4 regions of the Rhizobium acidisoli genome follow, and region 2 is predicted to be linked to each of the others. Evidence: riboswitches for the same ligand, from Rfam matches in the RefSeq annotation. Region 2 holds a riboswitch; each other region holds the start of a gene.
The links. Region 2 has a riboswitch for cobalamin ahead of cobU (bifunctional adenosylcobinamide kinase/adenosylcobinamide-phosphate guanylyltransferase). Riboswitches for the same ligand answer to the same signal wherever they lie in the genome.

Region 1: it holds a riboswitch for cobalamin, as region 2 does, so the genes downstream of both, bluB (5,6-dimethylbenzimidazole synthase) here and cobU (bifunctional adenosylcobinamide kinase/adenosylcobinamide-phosphate guanylyltransferase) in region 2, are expected to answer to the same signal.
Region 3: it holds a riboswitch for cobalamin, as region 2 does, so the genes downstream of both, CO657_RS16300 (CbtB domain-containing protein) here and cobU (bifunctional adenosylcobinamide kinase/adenosylcobinamide-phosphate guanylyltransferase) in region 2, are expected to answer to the same signal.
Region 4: it holds a riboswitch for cobalamin, as region 2 does, so the genes downstream of both, nrdH (glutaredoxin-like protein NrdH) here and cobU (bifunctional adenosylcobinamide kinase/adenosylcobinamide-phosphate guanylyltransferase) in region 2, are expected to answer to the same signal.

What each region holds. Positions count from the first base shown of each region.
Region 1 covers NZ_CP034998.1:2,021,785-2,025,730, forward strand. Annotated here, with positions in the region: gene CO657_RS10020 (DUF2865 domain-containing protein) at 1-402, shown strand, start outside; gene bluB (5,6-dimethylbenzimidazole synthase) at 424-1,113, opposite strand; cobalamin riboswitch at 1,156-1,341, opposite strand; gene CO657_RS10030 (DHA2 family efflux MFS transporter permease subunit) at 1,495-2,916, shown strand; gene CO657_RS10035 (methyl-accepting chemotaxis protein) at 3,148-3,946, shown strand, end outside.
Region 2 covers NZ_CP034998.1:2,195,783-2,199,728, reverse strand. Annotated here, with positions in the region: gene CO657_RS10905 (chloride channel protein) at 1-1,561, opposite strand, end outside; cobalamin riboswitch at 1,822-2,212, shown strand; gene cobU (bifunctional adenosylcobinamide kinase/adenosylcobinamide-phosphate guanylyltransferase) at 2,596-3,120, shown strand; gene cobW (cobalamin biosynthesis protein CobW) at 3,125-3,946, shown strand, end outside.
Region 3 covers NZ_CP034998.1:3,319,309-3,323,254, reverse strand. Annotated here, with positions in the region: gene CO657_RS16315 (inorganic phosphate transporter) at 1-26, shown strand, start outside; gene CO657_RS16310 (putative bifunctional diguanylate cyclase/phosphodiesterase) at 36-1,607, opposite strand; gene CO657_RS16305 (histidine phosphatase family protein) at 2,018-2,572, opposite strand; adenosylcobalamin (AdoCbl) riboswitch at 2,628-2,770, shown strand; gene CO657_RS16300 (CbtB domain-containing protein) at 2,783-2,992, shown strand; gene CO657_RS16295 (CbtA family protein) at 3,006-3,752, shown strand; gene CO657_RS16290 (hypothetical protein) at 3,803-3,946, shown strand, end outside.
Region 4 covers NZ_CP034998.1:3,682,541-3,686,486, forward strand. Annotated here, with positions in the region: gene nrdE (class 1b ribonucleoside-diphosphate reductase subunit alpha) at 1-1,397, opposite strand, end outside; gene nrdI (class Ib ribonucleoside-diphosphate reductase assembly flavoprotein NrdI) at 1,376-1,792, opposite strand; gene nrdH (glutaredoxin-like protein NrdH) at 1,808-2,029, opposite strand; cobalamin riboswitch at 2,284-2,510, opposite strand; gene CO657_RS17980 (heavy metal translocating P-type ATPase) at 2,713-3,946, opposite strand, start outside.

The DNA of each region.
Region 1 (3,946 bases), 170 kb from region 2:
CAGCTTTTCTATCGCGACGTGACGAGCACGGAAGCCTCGAACATGATCTCGGTCGCAACCGGCACGCCCTACAGCGCCATGAAGAACGCCTTCGCCTACAAAAGCCGCGCGCCCGGCGAGAAAAACGCCTGCGCCTGCAATCTCACCGCCTATTACGACGAGATGCGCGGCAAGCAGGCGATCAGCCAGCCGCCGCAGCAGGGATCGATCACCACCATCCGGACCAATCCGCCGGTGAAGGATACAGCGGCAGCCGCCGCGCCGCAGCCATCGGTTCCGGAGCGTCCCTACGACCCCACGCAGAATAAGGTCCGCCAGGTCGGCCCGCAATTCCTCGCCGGCGACCAGGGCTCGATCGACCTTGCCAATCCTGCCGCACCTGGCCCCCAACCGCAGCAGTAGCAGCCGCAGCAGCAGTGATCGCTACCTCTCGCTCCTTCCCCAGCCATCATGGAAGACGAGTTCCTCGAGCGGCAGCCGCTGCCGCCAGCCTTTGACCGAGAGTTCCGGCTGGTCGTAGAGCCGGTCGACGAAACCGGCGCAGAGCCAGGCAACCACCTCGATATGCTCAGGGATGCCGAGAATGGTCTTCAAGTCGGCTTCGTGAAAGATGCTGACCCAGCCAATGCCGACCCCTTCGGCGCGGGCCGCCAGCCAGAGATTCTGAATGGCGCAGACTGTGGAATAGCTGTCCATCCGCGGATTGTGCGTGCGCCCCAGCACCACGCTGCCGCTGCGGGTGGGATCGCAGGTCACGCAGATGCCGAGCGGCGCCTCTGTTATGCCTTCGAGCTTGAGGGAGCGATAGGCCTGCCGCCGCTCGCCCTCAAACATCAGTGCCGCTTCCTCGTTGGCCTTGGCAAAGGCATCGCGGATTCGGGCTCGCACAGTTGGACTTTTCACCAGAATGAAATTCCACGGCTGCATGAAGCCGACGGAGGGTGCGTGATGGGCGGCCGTCAGCAGCCGTTCCACCACGTCGTCGGGCAAGGGCTCGGGCAGGAACTGGCTGCGAACATCGCGTCGCGTCATGATCGCATGATAGACAGCCTCGCGTTCGGCCAAAGAAAAACCGGACGCCACTGACATGGCATCCTCATCAAAGGGTCGCATCGTCAAATCCCCAACAACGCAACCGCCCGCCGTCCGCGCGGGTTGGGTCTATCTTGCCAGGCCGGTCTTCTGACTCGGCGTCACCCGTCTGCCGCAGCCTTCCCGGCGAAAACCAGTGGCATGATGAGCGGCAGACGTCAGCCTTACAGCGTTGGGCACGTTCCGGTCTTGCACCGGATTCCCGATTCTCCCGCTTGAAAAGCGGGCACCTGACGGCGCATCTATTTCAGCAAACCGGCCCTGCGGCAAGCGGCCTCATGCCGCATTCACCCGTATGTGACATCGATCGCGTGGACAGCTGCGCATCGCTGCCGTAGAAACGAACAGATCCCAACCGACGCCCGTGGCGCCGCAACTTTCCTCTTTGCACCCCGGTTGCCCGTGCCCCGCCTGACACCCATGATCCTTGCGGTCGCCCTGTTCATGGAACAGATGGATTCGACCGTCATCGCCACCAGCCTGCCGGCGATCGCCGCCGATATCGGCACCTCGCCGATCGCGCTGAAGCTTGCTGTCACCAGCTATCTCGTGGCGCTGGCGATCTTCATCCCGATCAGCGGCTGGATGTCCGATCGTTTCGGCGCGCGCAACATCTTCCGTTTGGCGATCTTCGTCTTCATGATCGGCTCGGTCGCCTGCGCCTTTTCCAATTCGATCGCGGCCTTCGTCGTCTCGCGCCTGATCCAGGGCGCCGGCGGCTCGATGATGACGCCGGTCAGCCGCCTGCTGCTGGTCCGGGGAACGCCGCGCCACGAACTCGTCGATGCCATGGCCTGGCTCACCATTCCCGCACTGATCGGCCCGATCATGGGGCCGCCGATCGGCGGTTTCCTCACCACCTATCTCAGCTGGCACTGGATCTTCTGGATCAATGTCCCGATCGGCGTGCTCGGCATCTTCCTCGTCACGCGTTTCCTGCCGGCGGTCGAGCCGCGCAGTCCGCGGCCGATGGATTTTCCGGGCTTCTTCCTTTGCGGCATCGGCTTTTCCGGCTTCGTTTTCGGCCTGTCGGTGATCAGCCTGCCGGCCGTGCCCGTCATCTACGGCTATGTCACGGTGGCCGTCGGCATCCTTGCCGGCCTCCTCTATCTCCTGCATGCCCGCCGCACGCCCTATCCGCTGCTCGATCCGAAAATGTTCCGTTACCCGATGTTCCGGGCGGCGATCCTCGGCGCCTCGAATTTCCGCATGGGGCTCGGCGCCCTGCCCTTTCTGATGCCGCTGATGCTCCAGCTCGGCTTCGGCCTGACGCCGCTGCAATCGGGCTCAGTCACCTTCGTCAGCGCGCTCGGCTCCATGGGGTCGAAATTTGCCGCCTCGCGCACCTTCAATGCCTTCGGCTTCCGTACCGTCATATCGATCACCACCTTGCTGGCGGCAATCTGCCTCGGCATCAACGGCTTCTTCACCGCTGAAACGCCGCTGCCGCTGATCATGGCCTGCCTGCTGATCGGCGGCCTTTTCCGCTCAATGGCCTTTTCGGGCGTCAACGCCATGGCCTTCGGCGATGTCGATGATGCCGACAGCAGCCAGGCGACCGCGATCAACGCCGTTGCCCAGCGTATCTCCATGGCGATGGGCGTGGCGATCGCCGGCGGCATCCTCGAAATTTCGAGCAGCTTTCACGGAGGCAGGCTGCTGGTCTCGGATTTTCACACCGCCTTCTTCAGCGTCTCGGCGATTTCGGCGCTCGCCTGCATCACCTTCCTGCGCCTGCCGCGCGATGCCGGCGCCGAATTGACCACGCGCCGCCGCAAACGCCACCAGCCCGAGCCCGAAGAGGCGATCGCGGAAAACAGCTGATCAAGCCAAATCGCCCGGCCGGGACGGCGGCGAAATCAGGCGCGTGTGCTCCGGCATCCCATTCTACTTTATGATTTATTCACACATCAAAGACACACTGCGTCTGCGCGTTTTGGGTCGCTATCAGGACATGGGCATGAGCGCTCGTGATGTGACCGTCAGCGTGGATGCCCGTGTTGATACGCCGGTCGGGAACAGATCCGACTGAGCCGCAATTCCAGGCCCCGCGGAATGTTCCAATTTTTGAAAACGATGCCTCTGACAGCCAAGCTGGCGGCGATTATCGTGACCGTCAACCTTTGCGGCATCTCCGCCTTTGCCACTTACACCTGGATGTACGAAACCAAGGCGTTGATCGATGGCGCCAAGGCCAACTGGTCCAAAGATGCGGAGCAGTTTGCGTCTCTGGCCGCCGGCGGCGTGAAATGGGGCAAGGCGAATGCTGTGCGCGAGGCCTATTCGCTCTATCGCGACGACCCCTCGCTTGATCTTGTGCAGTTTGCCGCCTTCAACGCCGAACCTGCCGCCGTTGATACATGGACACGCGACGGCATCAGCGGTTTGCCGGCACCTGCCGATCTGGCAAAGAGCCTCAGCGCCAAGCCTGAGAAAACGACGATCGATGACAGCGGAATATCTGCCGGCGTTGTGACGATCATTGCGCCGCTTCCGCTGGATAAATCGGGCAAGGCGACCGGTTACGTCGTAACCAATTGGTCGGTCGAAAAAATCGCGGCCGAAGTCAAGCAGAAGGTCCTGATTTCGCTGCTGACGCAGTTCGTCATCACCGCCCTCGCCGTTGTCGCCTTCCTTCTAGCCATGCGTAGCCTCGTCGGCCGCCCCCTCCGGGTTCTCAGCGAACGGATCAGCGCGTTGCAGAAGGGTGATCTGGCCTCTCCCGTCACCTACAGGGAAAATGGCGACGAGATCGGTTTTCTCGCACGTGCCTTGGAAGTTTTCCGCAACGAGGCGATTGCCAAGGTTGAAAGAGAGCAGGCCGCGGCCGAGCAGAGCGCCTCATTCGATGCCG
Region 2 (3,946 bases):
CGTCCTGCGCGTCGGTCGGGTTGGCGTAGATCTCCGGCACCAGAACGAGGCCGGCATATTTGTCGCTCTCCTCGACGAGGATAACGCGCTGGGTCGAGCCGATTGGGAAGGCCTGCTTGAATTCCTCCAGCGAGATGCCCGCCCTTGCCGTCTTCACGTCGGCGCGCATCAGCTTGTCCACCGTCAGGTTGCGGATCCAGCCGACGTCATGGGCGCTGCGGATGCTTTCGCCGCGCAGATGGAAGCGCCATGTGGCGAAGGAGTATCCGAAGGTCGAGCGCACGACGAGCGAGGAGGTGATGACGGCGGCGAGCACCAGCGCGGTGATCGGAAAGTCGCCGGTGATTTCGAGCGCCAGAAAGGTCATCGTCAGCGGCCCGCCGATGACGGCGACGGCAAGCGAACTCATGCCGACCACGGCATAGATGACGGGCGTCAGCGTCGCATCGGCAAAATAGGGGCCGCAATAGGCAAAGAGCTTGCCGAGCAGGGCGCCCATGAACAGCGAGGCGAAGAACAGGCCGCCCCTGAAGCCCGAACCGATCGAGATCGCCGAAGCCAAGGATTTCAACAGGAAGAGGCCGATCAGCGCCGGGATGGCGACGTCGCGGGAGAGGTTCAGATGCAATGCACCGTGGCCGGCCGAAAGCACCTGCGGCGAGATCATCGCCAGCAGCCCGACGATGATGCCGCCGAGCGCCGGGCGGAAGGGCGGGGCGATCGCGCTCTTGCGGGCCAGTTCCTCGACGAAGGAGACGCCCTGCATGATCAGGATGCCGACGCCGGCCGAGACCGCGCCGAGCAGCAGCGCCGGGATATAGTCGGCCGGCACGACCGCACCGAAGCCGCCGATATCGATGGTGAAATCGCCATGGGTGAGCAGCCTTGCGATCAGGGTGGAAACGAGGGCCGAGACGACCACAGGGGTCAGCGAGACGATCGTATAGGTGCCGATGATCAGCTCGAAGGCATAGAAGGCGCCGGTCAGCGGCGCGTTGAAGGCGGCGGCGATTGCGCCGGCTGCGCCGCAGCCGACGAGGACGCGGAGATCCGAGCGGCGAAGCTGCAGCTTCAGGCCGAGTTTCGAGGCGAGGCCGGCGGCAAGCTGGGTATAGCCGGCCTCCAGGCCGACGGAGGCGCCGAAACCGTTGGAGATCAGGTTCTGCACCGCGACGATAATGCTGTCGGTCAAGGACAGGCGGCCGCCATGCAGCGCATTGGCCTCGATCGGGTCGACCATCGGCTTCTTGCGGCGTTTGGCCAAAATGAAGAGCAACAGGCCGAGCAACATGCCGCCGATGACCGGGGCGGTGAGCAGCAGCAGCTTGTCGTCGATAACCGACGAGCTCAGCCTTTCGCTGTCGGCGATACCGAAGACCAGCTGATGCAGTTCATTGGAGACGAAGCTCATGCCGGTCACGGCAAGACCGGAAGCAATGCCGACGACAGCACCCGCCAGAGACAGACCGACTTCGCTACGGCGGGTCAGCGCCCGCAGCCGTCTCGGATCGAAGAAAACACGCAGCGCTCGGAACCGGCGCCGATCCAATTTCATAAGCATGGCAAGACAACTAGGCAGGAAGAGACCCGGTCAAGGGCGAAGGTGCAGTCCGCATGCGACGCAATTGCGGCGAAAAGCCGGCGCGTAGGTCAAATATTTATGACGTAAGCCTCTGATAAATGACGATATTCCTGGTCGAGTAAGTCGTGTTTCAGTGAGCGTGCCTGCCTTGCCGCCGATGGCCGACCGCCAAGGCCGGTTGACTTCACTCTTGAGCTTGCCTAACCATCCCTCAACGGATGGTCATCTGACCATCCTCGGATATTAACGGATGGTTCCGGATCGGCGTTACGCCTTCCGGATGAAAAGGGAATGTGACGGGGCGGACCCACACCGGGCGCCTTCATCACAGCCGACCCCGCGACTGTAGAGCGGTCAGGGTCTTCCATCCGGCATCGAGCTCTTCCGGCTGGCAGCTTGCAATCGTGCAGGCAGGCGGGACGGGCGACATGCCGGAAAAGCCACTGGACATGCATGGTGATCAACCGGGGTCGGACGCCTCCATTTCTACGAATCGTCCACCTTTTCACCGATGCAGCCGGGAAGGCGAGGCAGATCCGCCGGCACGATCAGGGGCGACCGGTTTCCGGTCCGCCCCGATCGCGGCCGACAACCGCGAGCCAGGAGACCTGCCATTCGTGCCGGGCGAAAAGCCCAACCCTGGGCAAGAGACCCGCTGCCAGCACGGAGGTTGTTTTGGCTGAACGATTGAATTCGGCATGGCTTGGTGCGGTCAATGGCGCAACGGGTTGGACGAGGGGGCCATACGGCTCGCAATTTATTGTCCTTCGCTTGCGCTATGCGCATTCGCTTCTATCGTCGCTCACCCCCTCATCCGGCTGCCGCCACCTTCTCCCCGATGGGGAGAAGAGGTACGTGGCGACGCCTCGGTCCCTCTCCTGCCACTGCGATCAGAGAGACGGTCAAAGACAAAAGCTTGCTCCCTCTTCTCCCCAGCGGGGAGAAGGTGGCCCGAAGGGTCGGATGAGGGGGGCGGCACGGCGGGCCCTATCCTGCCAAAGGGCGGCGCTCACATGACGGTTGGCCCGATCACTACAGTCTTCATCCTCGGCGGCGCACGCTCCGGCAAATCCCGCTTTGCCGAATCCCTCGTGGTTTCAAGCGGCCTCAACCGCCACTATCTCGCGACCGGGCGGGCCTGGGACGAGGAGATGCAGGCGCGCATTGCCCAACACAGGGCCGATCGCGGCCCATCATGGACGACGCATGAGGAGCCGCTCGATCTCGTCGGCAAGCTCGCCGCCATCGATGGTGAGGACCGCGTCGTGCTGATCGACTGCCTGACGCTCTGGGTTACCAATCTGATGATGGAGCAGCGCGATATGGCCGGAGAATTTTTGGCGCTCGCCGATTATTTGCCGCGGGCAAAGGCGCGGCTTGTTTTCGTTTCCAACGAGGTCGGCCTTGGCATCGTGCCGGACAATCGGATGGCGCGGGATTTTCGCGATCATGCCGGCCGGCTCCACCAGATGATCGCGGCAAAGGCCGCCGAAGTCTATTTTATCGCGGCAGGCCTGCCGCTGAAAATGAAGGGTTAAATCCATGAACCAGCAAAAGATTCCCGCAACCGTCATCACCGGCTTCCTCGGCGCCGGCAAGACGACGATGATCCGCAATCTGCTGACCAATGCCGGCGGCAAAAAGATCGCGCTGATCATCAATGAATTCGGCGATCTCGGTGTCGACGGCGAGGTGCTGAAGGGCTGCGGCGCGGAGAACTGCAGCGAGGATGATATCATCGAGCTGACCAATGGCTGCATCTGCTGCACCGTTGCCGACGATTTCATTCCGACGATGACGAAGCTTCTGGAGCGCGAACAGCGGCCCGACCATATCGTCATCGAAACCTCGGGCCTCGCTCTGCCGCAGCCGCTGGTCGCCGCCTTCAACTGGCCTGACATTCGCACCCAGGTGACCGTCGACGGCGTCATCACGGTGGTCGACAGCGCGGCTGTCGCCGCCGGCCGTTTCGCCGATGACCATGATGCCGTCGAGGCGGCGCGCAGCGAGGATCAATCGCTCGATCACGAGAGCCCGATCGAGGAACTGTTCGAGGACCAGCTCACCTGCGCCGATCTCATCGTGCTCAACAAGACCGACCTGATCGACGTGGCCGGCCTTGGCCGGGTGCGCGACGAGGTCGCCGCCCGCACCCAGCGCAAGCCGGTGATGATCGAGGCGAAAAACGGCGAGGTGCCGGCCGGCATCCTGCTCGGCCTCGGCATCGGCACGGAGGACGATATCGCCAACCGCAAATCCCATCACGAACTGGAGCATGAGGACGGCTCGCCGCACGATCATGACGAATTCGACAGCTTCGTCGTTGAGCTCGGCCCCGTTGCCGATCCGGCCGGCTTTGTCGAG
Region 3 (3,946 bases), 1.1 Mb from region 2:
TCGTGATCCTGCGCCAAGTCTTTTAAGGCATAGCGTCAGGCCGTGGAGGCCAGACTGGCATTGCGATCGCTGATGAAGATGCCCGCCTCGGCGGCGGGCATCGCCTTGCCGAAAAGATAGCCCTGGCCGATGTCGCAGCCGAGCTGCAGCAGGAAGGCGAGCTGGCCGTGCTCCTCGACACCCTCAGCGGTGGTCTTGATGTTGAGGCTCCGGCCGAGGCCAAGCATGGCGCGGACGATCTTTTCCTGACGTTCGTCGCCGCGATAGGTGGCGATGAAGCTTTTGTCGATCTTGATCTTGTCGAAACGATAGCGGGCGAGCTGCGCCAGGCTCGAATAACCCGTGCCGAAATCGTCGAGCGCGATCTGGATGCCGGCCGCGTGCAGTTCATCAAGGATGACGGCGGCGATGGCCGGATCCTGGATCAACGCGTTTTCGGTGATCTCCACTTCCAGGCGCTGCGGCGGCAGCCGGCTTGCCGAAAGCACCTTGAGAATGCGCGACGTCAGCAGCCTGTCTTCCATCTGTACCGGCGAGACGTTGAAGGACAGCATCACATGCTCCGGCCAGGTGAGTGCATCGCTGCAGGCCTGGGCGAGAAGATCCTCGAACAAGGCCGTAATCATCCCGGTTTCCTCGGCGATATCGATGAAGACCGGCGGCGGGATGTTGACGCCGTCCTCGCCGATCCAGCGCGCCAGCGCCTCGAAGCCGCAGAGCTGACCGGTCTTCAGGTCGATCAGCGGCTGAAAAAAGGGTTTGATCGCCTTGTTGGAGATTGCGGCACGCAGCCTGGTTTCCAGCGCCGCGCGTTCCGCAACTTTGTCCTGCATAGCCGGTTCGAAAACCAAATAATGGTTGGGGCCGCGTGATTTCGCCTCGTACATGGCGAGGTCGGCCCGATGAGCGGCATCCTCCAGCGGTTCGGTTCCCTCGGCCCAGCGGTCGTAGCCGACGCTGGCGCCGACTTCGACGGCAAAACCATCGATATGGATCGGCCGGGTGACCGCCTGGATCAACAATTTGGCAAAACGCTCCTCGCGCTGCGCTGTCAGGGCAAAGGCGACAATGATGAATTCGTCGCCGCCGAAGCGATAGACGCAATCGGCATTGCCGAGCGCGCAGATCCTTCTGGCAACCTCGATGAGCAGAATATCGCCGCCCTTGTGGCCGACGAGATCGTTGACTTTCTTGAAGCCGTCGAGATCGACGGAGAAAAGCGTGACGTTCTGGTCCCACTCCTCGATCTGGTCCTCGTCGTCCTTGATCGGCCGTGACAGGATCTTGCGTTCGAAGGCGTAGCGGTTCGGCAGCTTGGTCAGATGGTCGTGAGTTGCGGTCCAATCGGCCTTCGCCTGGGCGGCGGCGCGCAGTTCCGTTTCCTTGCGCAGGTCGGCAATGCGCAGCACCGAATAGATGAAGCTCATGGCGCCGGCGATGCCGAGAGCCAGAACGAGTTTGTCGGCACCATATTCGCCGAAACCGGTCATGAAGAAGACAAGGCTGTCGTCAAGCTGCAAAAGCGCGCCGAGGAGCCAGAGAGTTATCCCAAGCCCGACGATCGATACGCATTGCCTTCCGGCCCTGCTCTGGAAAAACACCGGCATATGGCCTTCTCCATCTCCACCCTATGCCGAACTATCATGAAAGTCTGAAATGTTCGTTGAAACCAGAAGGCGAATTTTTGGGGACAGCAGCCTCTTGCTGCACCGTCGAGAGACGGACGCACTTCTGGTGACGCGGGGAACGGAAAAAACGAAGGCGAGCGTGCTGGTGCATCGCTCGCCCTTTCTCGTGTTTCAGGCGGTGACCATCAACAGCGGAACGCTGACGATGAGACCGACCAGAACCGTGATTGTGGCGACACGCATTAAACGCAGGCGACGCGTGCGCTCCCCACTCCAGTCATATGTCATGTCTTCCATCTCCTTGGGACAAGGAAGTAGTCCCGGCGAAACCGGGTTCAATAGAGATGACGCGATTTGCTTGTGTAAGGCTGGATAAGCATCAGGGATCGCTAATGCTGGAAACGCAGAGACCAGCGCCGTCCGTTGCTGGTCATGCGAATGACGGCGAGCGGCTCGACATCGATGAGCCAGAAGGAGGAGGGCGGTGCCTGGAGCACATGGGCTACCGCCGCTCGGATGACCGTGGCGTGGCTGATGGCGATCACATGGCCGCCGAGGGCGGATTCGTTGTCCATCCAGCTGGCGACGCGTGTTCGAAGATCAACAAGGCTCTCGCCTCCGTGAGGGGCGGCTTCCGGACTTGTCATCCAGGCCATGAGGTTCTCCGGCTCCTCGGCCTCGATCGCCGCGATCGACTTGCCGGCCCAGCGGCCATGATCGCAATCGCCAAGTGCAGGGTCTATGCGAGCTTGAAGGCCGAGCGCGTCGACAGTCTGGCGGGCACGCAAAGCCGGGCTTACGGCGATACGATCGGCGCGGGGCAGGGCGGTCATCCTGCCGGCTTCCTCCGTTGCCTTGGTTTCCAGCGGTTCGTCGATCGGAAACATGGCTTTGCGGCTCGCCGCCGTTGCACCATGGCAGATCCAGGTAAGGCGCGTGTTCATACAGTAGAGCAGCCCTTGGCCGGCAGGTGAAGTATCGTTGACAGTCTCTTCGGCGTGCAGATATAACCGGGCTGTTGCGGGTTTGGAAGCCGGTGGAAATCCGGCGCGGTCGCGCCACTGTGACCAGCGTGTCGAAGGTTTTTCGCGCTGGAAGTCAGACCTTACCGCACAAGCACTCTTTCGACTGAACGCGTCATTCCGGAGGAATACATGTCTGACACCACTTTCGCGCCCGTCGCGGCACCGGCACCGATCCCCGTAGGAGAAATCCTGCCCTGGGCGATCTTCGGCGGCCTGCTGATGCTCATCGCCATCTATTTCGTCGGCACCGAGGAAGGCGCGACCGCGCTGTTCAACGGCATGTATGTGCACGAATTCGTGCATGACGCCCGCCACCTCCTCGGCTTTCCCTGCCACTAAGGGGGATACTGACATGGTCGGAAATCTTCTACTTCGCGGCATGCTCGCGGGGCTGATCGCTGGCATTCTGGTTTTTGCTTTCGCCCATATCTTCGGCGAGCCGCTGGTCGATGCGGCAATCGCCTTCGAGGAGGCGAGCGCCCAGGCGGCCGGCGAAGCTGCCGAACCTGAAATCGTCAGCCGGGCCACACAGGCCGGTCTTGGCCTTTTCACCGGCGTCATGGCCTACAGCATTGCCGTCGGCGGGCTTTTCGCGCTCGCCTTCGCTTTCGTGCATGGCCGCGTCAGCAATCTTTCGGCGCGCGGCACCTCGGCGGTCATTGCCCTTGCCGCCTTCGTGGCGATCGTTCTCGTTCCCGCTATCAAATATCCGGCCAACCCGCCGGCGGTCGGCAATGCCGATACGATCGGCGTCAGGACTGAGCTGTTCTTCCTGATGATCGTCGTTTCGCTTGCTGCCCTGATTGCCGCGGTGGCGCTGTCGCGCCGTCTTTCCGAGCGTTTCGGCCCCTGGAACAGCGCGATCATCGCTGGCGTCGCCTATCTCGTCTTCATCGGCCTCGTGCTCTATTTACTGCCGCCGATCAACGAGGTGCCGGAGAACTTCTCGGCCATGGTGCTCTGGCGTTTCCGGACGACAACGCTCGCCATGCATGCGGTCCTCTGGGCAACACTTGGCCTTGCCTTCGGGGCGCTGGCGGAAAAGCGGCTTGCCGTGAAGGACGGGCAGCGGAGCCGGCCGGCGAGGGCCTTCTACTGAACGCATCGAGGGGCGCCGTTTTGCCGGCGCCCTTAGGTTTTCGTGCCACTATGAAAAGCTGCAGAACCATAACACTCCTGTCGACGGCTTTTGCCGCCGCTTTCTTTTGCCTGCCTGCTGAAAACGCCCTTGCTCATAGCCGCAACGCCGGCGGCAGCCATGCCGGCCTCGATATACCTGAAATCTCGCATGGA
Region 4 (3,946 bases), 1.5 Mb from region 2:
GAAACCGCCGTCAGCGCCCGGATCGAGGTCTCGATCGTCTTACCGAAATCGGCGGAATCCATGGCGGCCGCAATGTTCAGCGAGCCGAGATTGCAGGAAATATCCTTGCCGAGATGCTTGTAGGAGAGGTCGTCATTATATTCGCTCGCCTCACTGACCTGCAGGATCTCCGAGCAGAGATTGCTCATCGAAATACGCCCGGCGATCGGGTTCGCCCGGTTCACCGTGTCCTCGAACATGATGTAGGGATAACCGCTTTCGAACTGGATTTCGGCAAGCACCTGGAAGAATTCCCGCGCCTTGATCTTCTTCTTGGAGATGCCGGCATCTGCCACCATCTCCCGATATTTTTCTGTCACCGAAATCTCGGTAAAGGGCACACCATAGACGCGCTCGACGTCATAGGGCGAGAACAGGTACATGTCCTCGTTGTTCCTCGCGAGTTCGAAGCTGATGTCGGGCACGACGACGCCGAGCGACAGCGTCTTGATGCGGATCTTCTCGTCGGCATTCTCACGCTTGGTGTCGAGGAAGCGCATGATGTCAGGGTGATGGGCGTTGAGATAGACAGCACCGGCTCCCTGCCGGGCACCGAGCTGGTTGGCATAGGAGAAACTGTCTTCGAGCAGCTTCATCACCGGGATGATGCCCGATGACTGGTTCTCGATCTGCTTGATCGGCGCGCCGGCCTCGCGGATGTTCGTCAGCGACAGCGCCACGCCGCCGCCGCGCTTCGACAATTGCAGCGCCGAATTGATCGACCGGCCGATCGATTCCATATTGTCCTCGACCCGCAGCAGGAAGCAGGAAACCAGTTCACCGCGCTGTTTCTTGCCGGCATTGAGGAAGGTCGGCGTCGCCGGCTGGAAGCGGCCGGAGATGATCTCGTCGACCATGTCGCGGGCAAGGGCCTCGTCGCCGCGCGCCAAAGTCAGCGCCACCATGCAGATGCGGTCCTCGTAGCGCTCGAGATAGCGCTTTCCGTCAAAGGTCTTCAGCGTATAGCTGGTGTAATATTTGAAGGCGCCGAGGAAAGTCGGGAACCGGAACTTCCTGGCATAGGCCTGGTCGAACAGGTCGCGGACGAAATTGAAGGAATATTGGTCGAGAACCTCCTGCTCGTAATAGCCCTCGGTCACGAGGTAATCGAGCTTTTCCCTCAGATTGTGAAAGAACACGGTGTTCTGGTTCACATGCTGCAGGAAATACTGCTTCGCCGCCATGCGGTCCTTTTCGAGCTGGATCCTGCCCTCATCGTCATAGAGGTTCAGCATGGCGTTCAGCGCGTGATAGTCGAGCGTTTCCACCGCTTTCAAAGGGCGTTCGCCGGCGGGATGAGCAAAACTGTTATGCGGTTTTGCACCCGCATCCCGCGTCAGAGTTGTTCCCGTGTCCAAAATCGTTCCATTCCGTGTTTGACGTTGGCGACATCCTCCTCCGTGCCCATGAGCTCGAACCTGTAGAGGTACGGCACCCGGCATTTCTGCGAGATCACGTCGCCGGCGAGCCCGTATGTCTCGCCGAAATTGCTGTTGCCCGCGGCAATCACGCCACGAATGTGTCCTCGGTTCTCCGCATCGTTCAAGAAACGGATCACCTGCTTGGGAACGGCGCCCTTTATGATCCCTGGGCCGTCGCCGCCGCTATAGGTCGGCACGACAAGCACGAAGGGTTCGCGGATATGGAACGCATCCGCACCGCCCGCCGGAATGCGCGCCGCGCGCAGTCCGAGCCTGGCAACGAAGCGATGGGTATTTTCGGATCGGCTGGAATAATAGACGATCAGCCCCATCGCCTTTTTCCTCGGTCAGGAGAGCGCGCTGATCATATCGGGGCGGAAACCCGCCCAATGCCGCTCGCCGGCGATCACGACCGGCGCCTGCATGTAGCCGAGGCTGCGGACACGATCGAGCGCTTCGGCATCCTCGGAGATATCGACGATGTCGTAATCGACGCCCAGACGGTCGAGGGCGCGATAGGTGGCAGTGCATTGGACGCAGGCGGGTTTGCTGTAGACGGTAACGCTCATCATGTTCCTCGTGATGTCAAAGAATTCAGGACGCAAGACAGGGATCGGGCGCCTTGTGGCGTCCGGGTCAATGCTTGATGGTGATCTGGCAAGTCGGCGCTTTAGACGCCTGAGACGATCGGGATTAGCGCGGGCGGCGGCCTTGATATTCTGAACATGACTTCAACCCCGAAGTGCTCATGCGGACGTTCGGGCAGCGCAACAGGCGCGGATCATTCCGCTGTCATGCACGCGACCTTCCGGACACCCCGCCCGTGGACATCTAGTTCAAGGCAGGTCTCCTGGCTTGCGGGTCGAAGCACCCTGCCCCAGCCTTCCCGAGGCATCATGCCTCAGTGACCTGAAATCGGACAGTTGCTCGCCGCTTACAGTTGCGGGGGCAGCTCCGGCCTTGCTGCGCCGTCATGGCGAAACGCACCGTATTCCCGTCTTAGCCCGCGATCCGACACGAATCGAAGGAACCTTGAACACTAGATATAGTACGCGAATCCAAAATCACGTCAACGGATGGTTTGTGCGTTGCGTTACGGCAAGTTTGAAATCACTACGTTCCTGTGAAAAACATGGATAACGAAGGCTTAAGCAAACAGGCTGTGAAGAAGGCCGGAACGAAGAGAGCCGGCTTGTAGCCGGCTCTACGATTGTCGATTCCCGATCAGCCGCATCGTCGCTGCGAATAGGGTTTATCCCTTGACCTGAAGCAGCCTAAGCGCATTGATCGTCACCAGCACGGTGGCGCCGGTATCGGCGAGAATTGCCGGCCAGAGACCGGTGATGCCGGCAATCGTCGTCACCAGGAACACCGCCTTCAGTCCCAGCGCGATGCTGATATTCTGCAGGATATTGCGCATCGTCCGTTTGGACAGCTCGATCATCCGCGCCACGTCGCCGACGCGCCCGTGGAGAACGGCGGCATCCGCAGTTTCCAGCGCCACGTCGGTGCCGCCGCCCATGGCGATGCCGATATCGGCGGCAGCCAGCGCCGGAGCATCATTGATGCCGTCGCCGACCTTGGCGACGATGAAGCCCTGGCGCTTCAATTCACCGACGACCCGCTGCTTATCCTCAGGCATCATCTCGCCGCGCCAGTCGATGCCGAGCATGCCGGCAACGGCTGCTGCCGTCCGCTTGTTGTCGCCCGTCAGCATCATCGCCTTGACGCCGGCCGACTTGAGCGTGGAAAGCCCGGCCTTGGCATCCTCGCGCGGCTCGTCGCGCATGGCGATCAGGCCGGCCGCGACACCGTTGACGAGCAGCACCGACACGCTCTTGCCCTCGTCGTTCAGCACAGTAATGCGTGCATCCTTGTCGCCATCGAGTGCTCCGCGCTCACGGGCAGCGGACGGTGACAGCAGATCCAGCGTCTCGCCGCCGACATTGCCGCTGACGCCCTTGCCCGGCAGCGCCTCCAGCTCGAAGGCCGGCGGCACGGGGACGCCGTCGGCCTTGGCGCGGTTGAGGATCGCCAGCGCTAGGGGATGGCTGGAACCCTGCTCCAGCACCGCCGCGCGCGACAAGACCTGCGCCTCACTCAATCCGAAGGAAACGATGTCGGTCACCTGAGGCTTGCCTTCGGTTAGCGTGCCTGTCTTGTCGAAGGCGACCATCGTCACCTTGCCGAGCGTTTCCAATACCGCGCCGCCCTTCATCAGCAGCCCGCGCCGCGCGCCTGCTGAAAGCGAGGCGGCAATCGCCGCCGGCGTCGAGATGACAAGCGCGCAGGGGCAACCGATCAGCAGAATGGCAAGGCCCTTATAGACCCATTCGCTCCATGAGCCGTCGAAGAGGAGCGGCGGAACGACCGCGACCAGTGCGGCAACCACCACCACGCCGGGCGTGTAATAACGCGAGAACCGATCGATGAAACGTTCCGTCGGCGCCTTCGATTCCTGTGCCACTTCCACCAGCTTGACGACG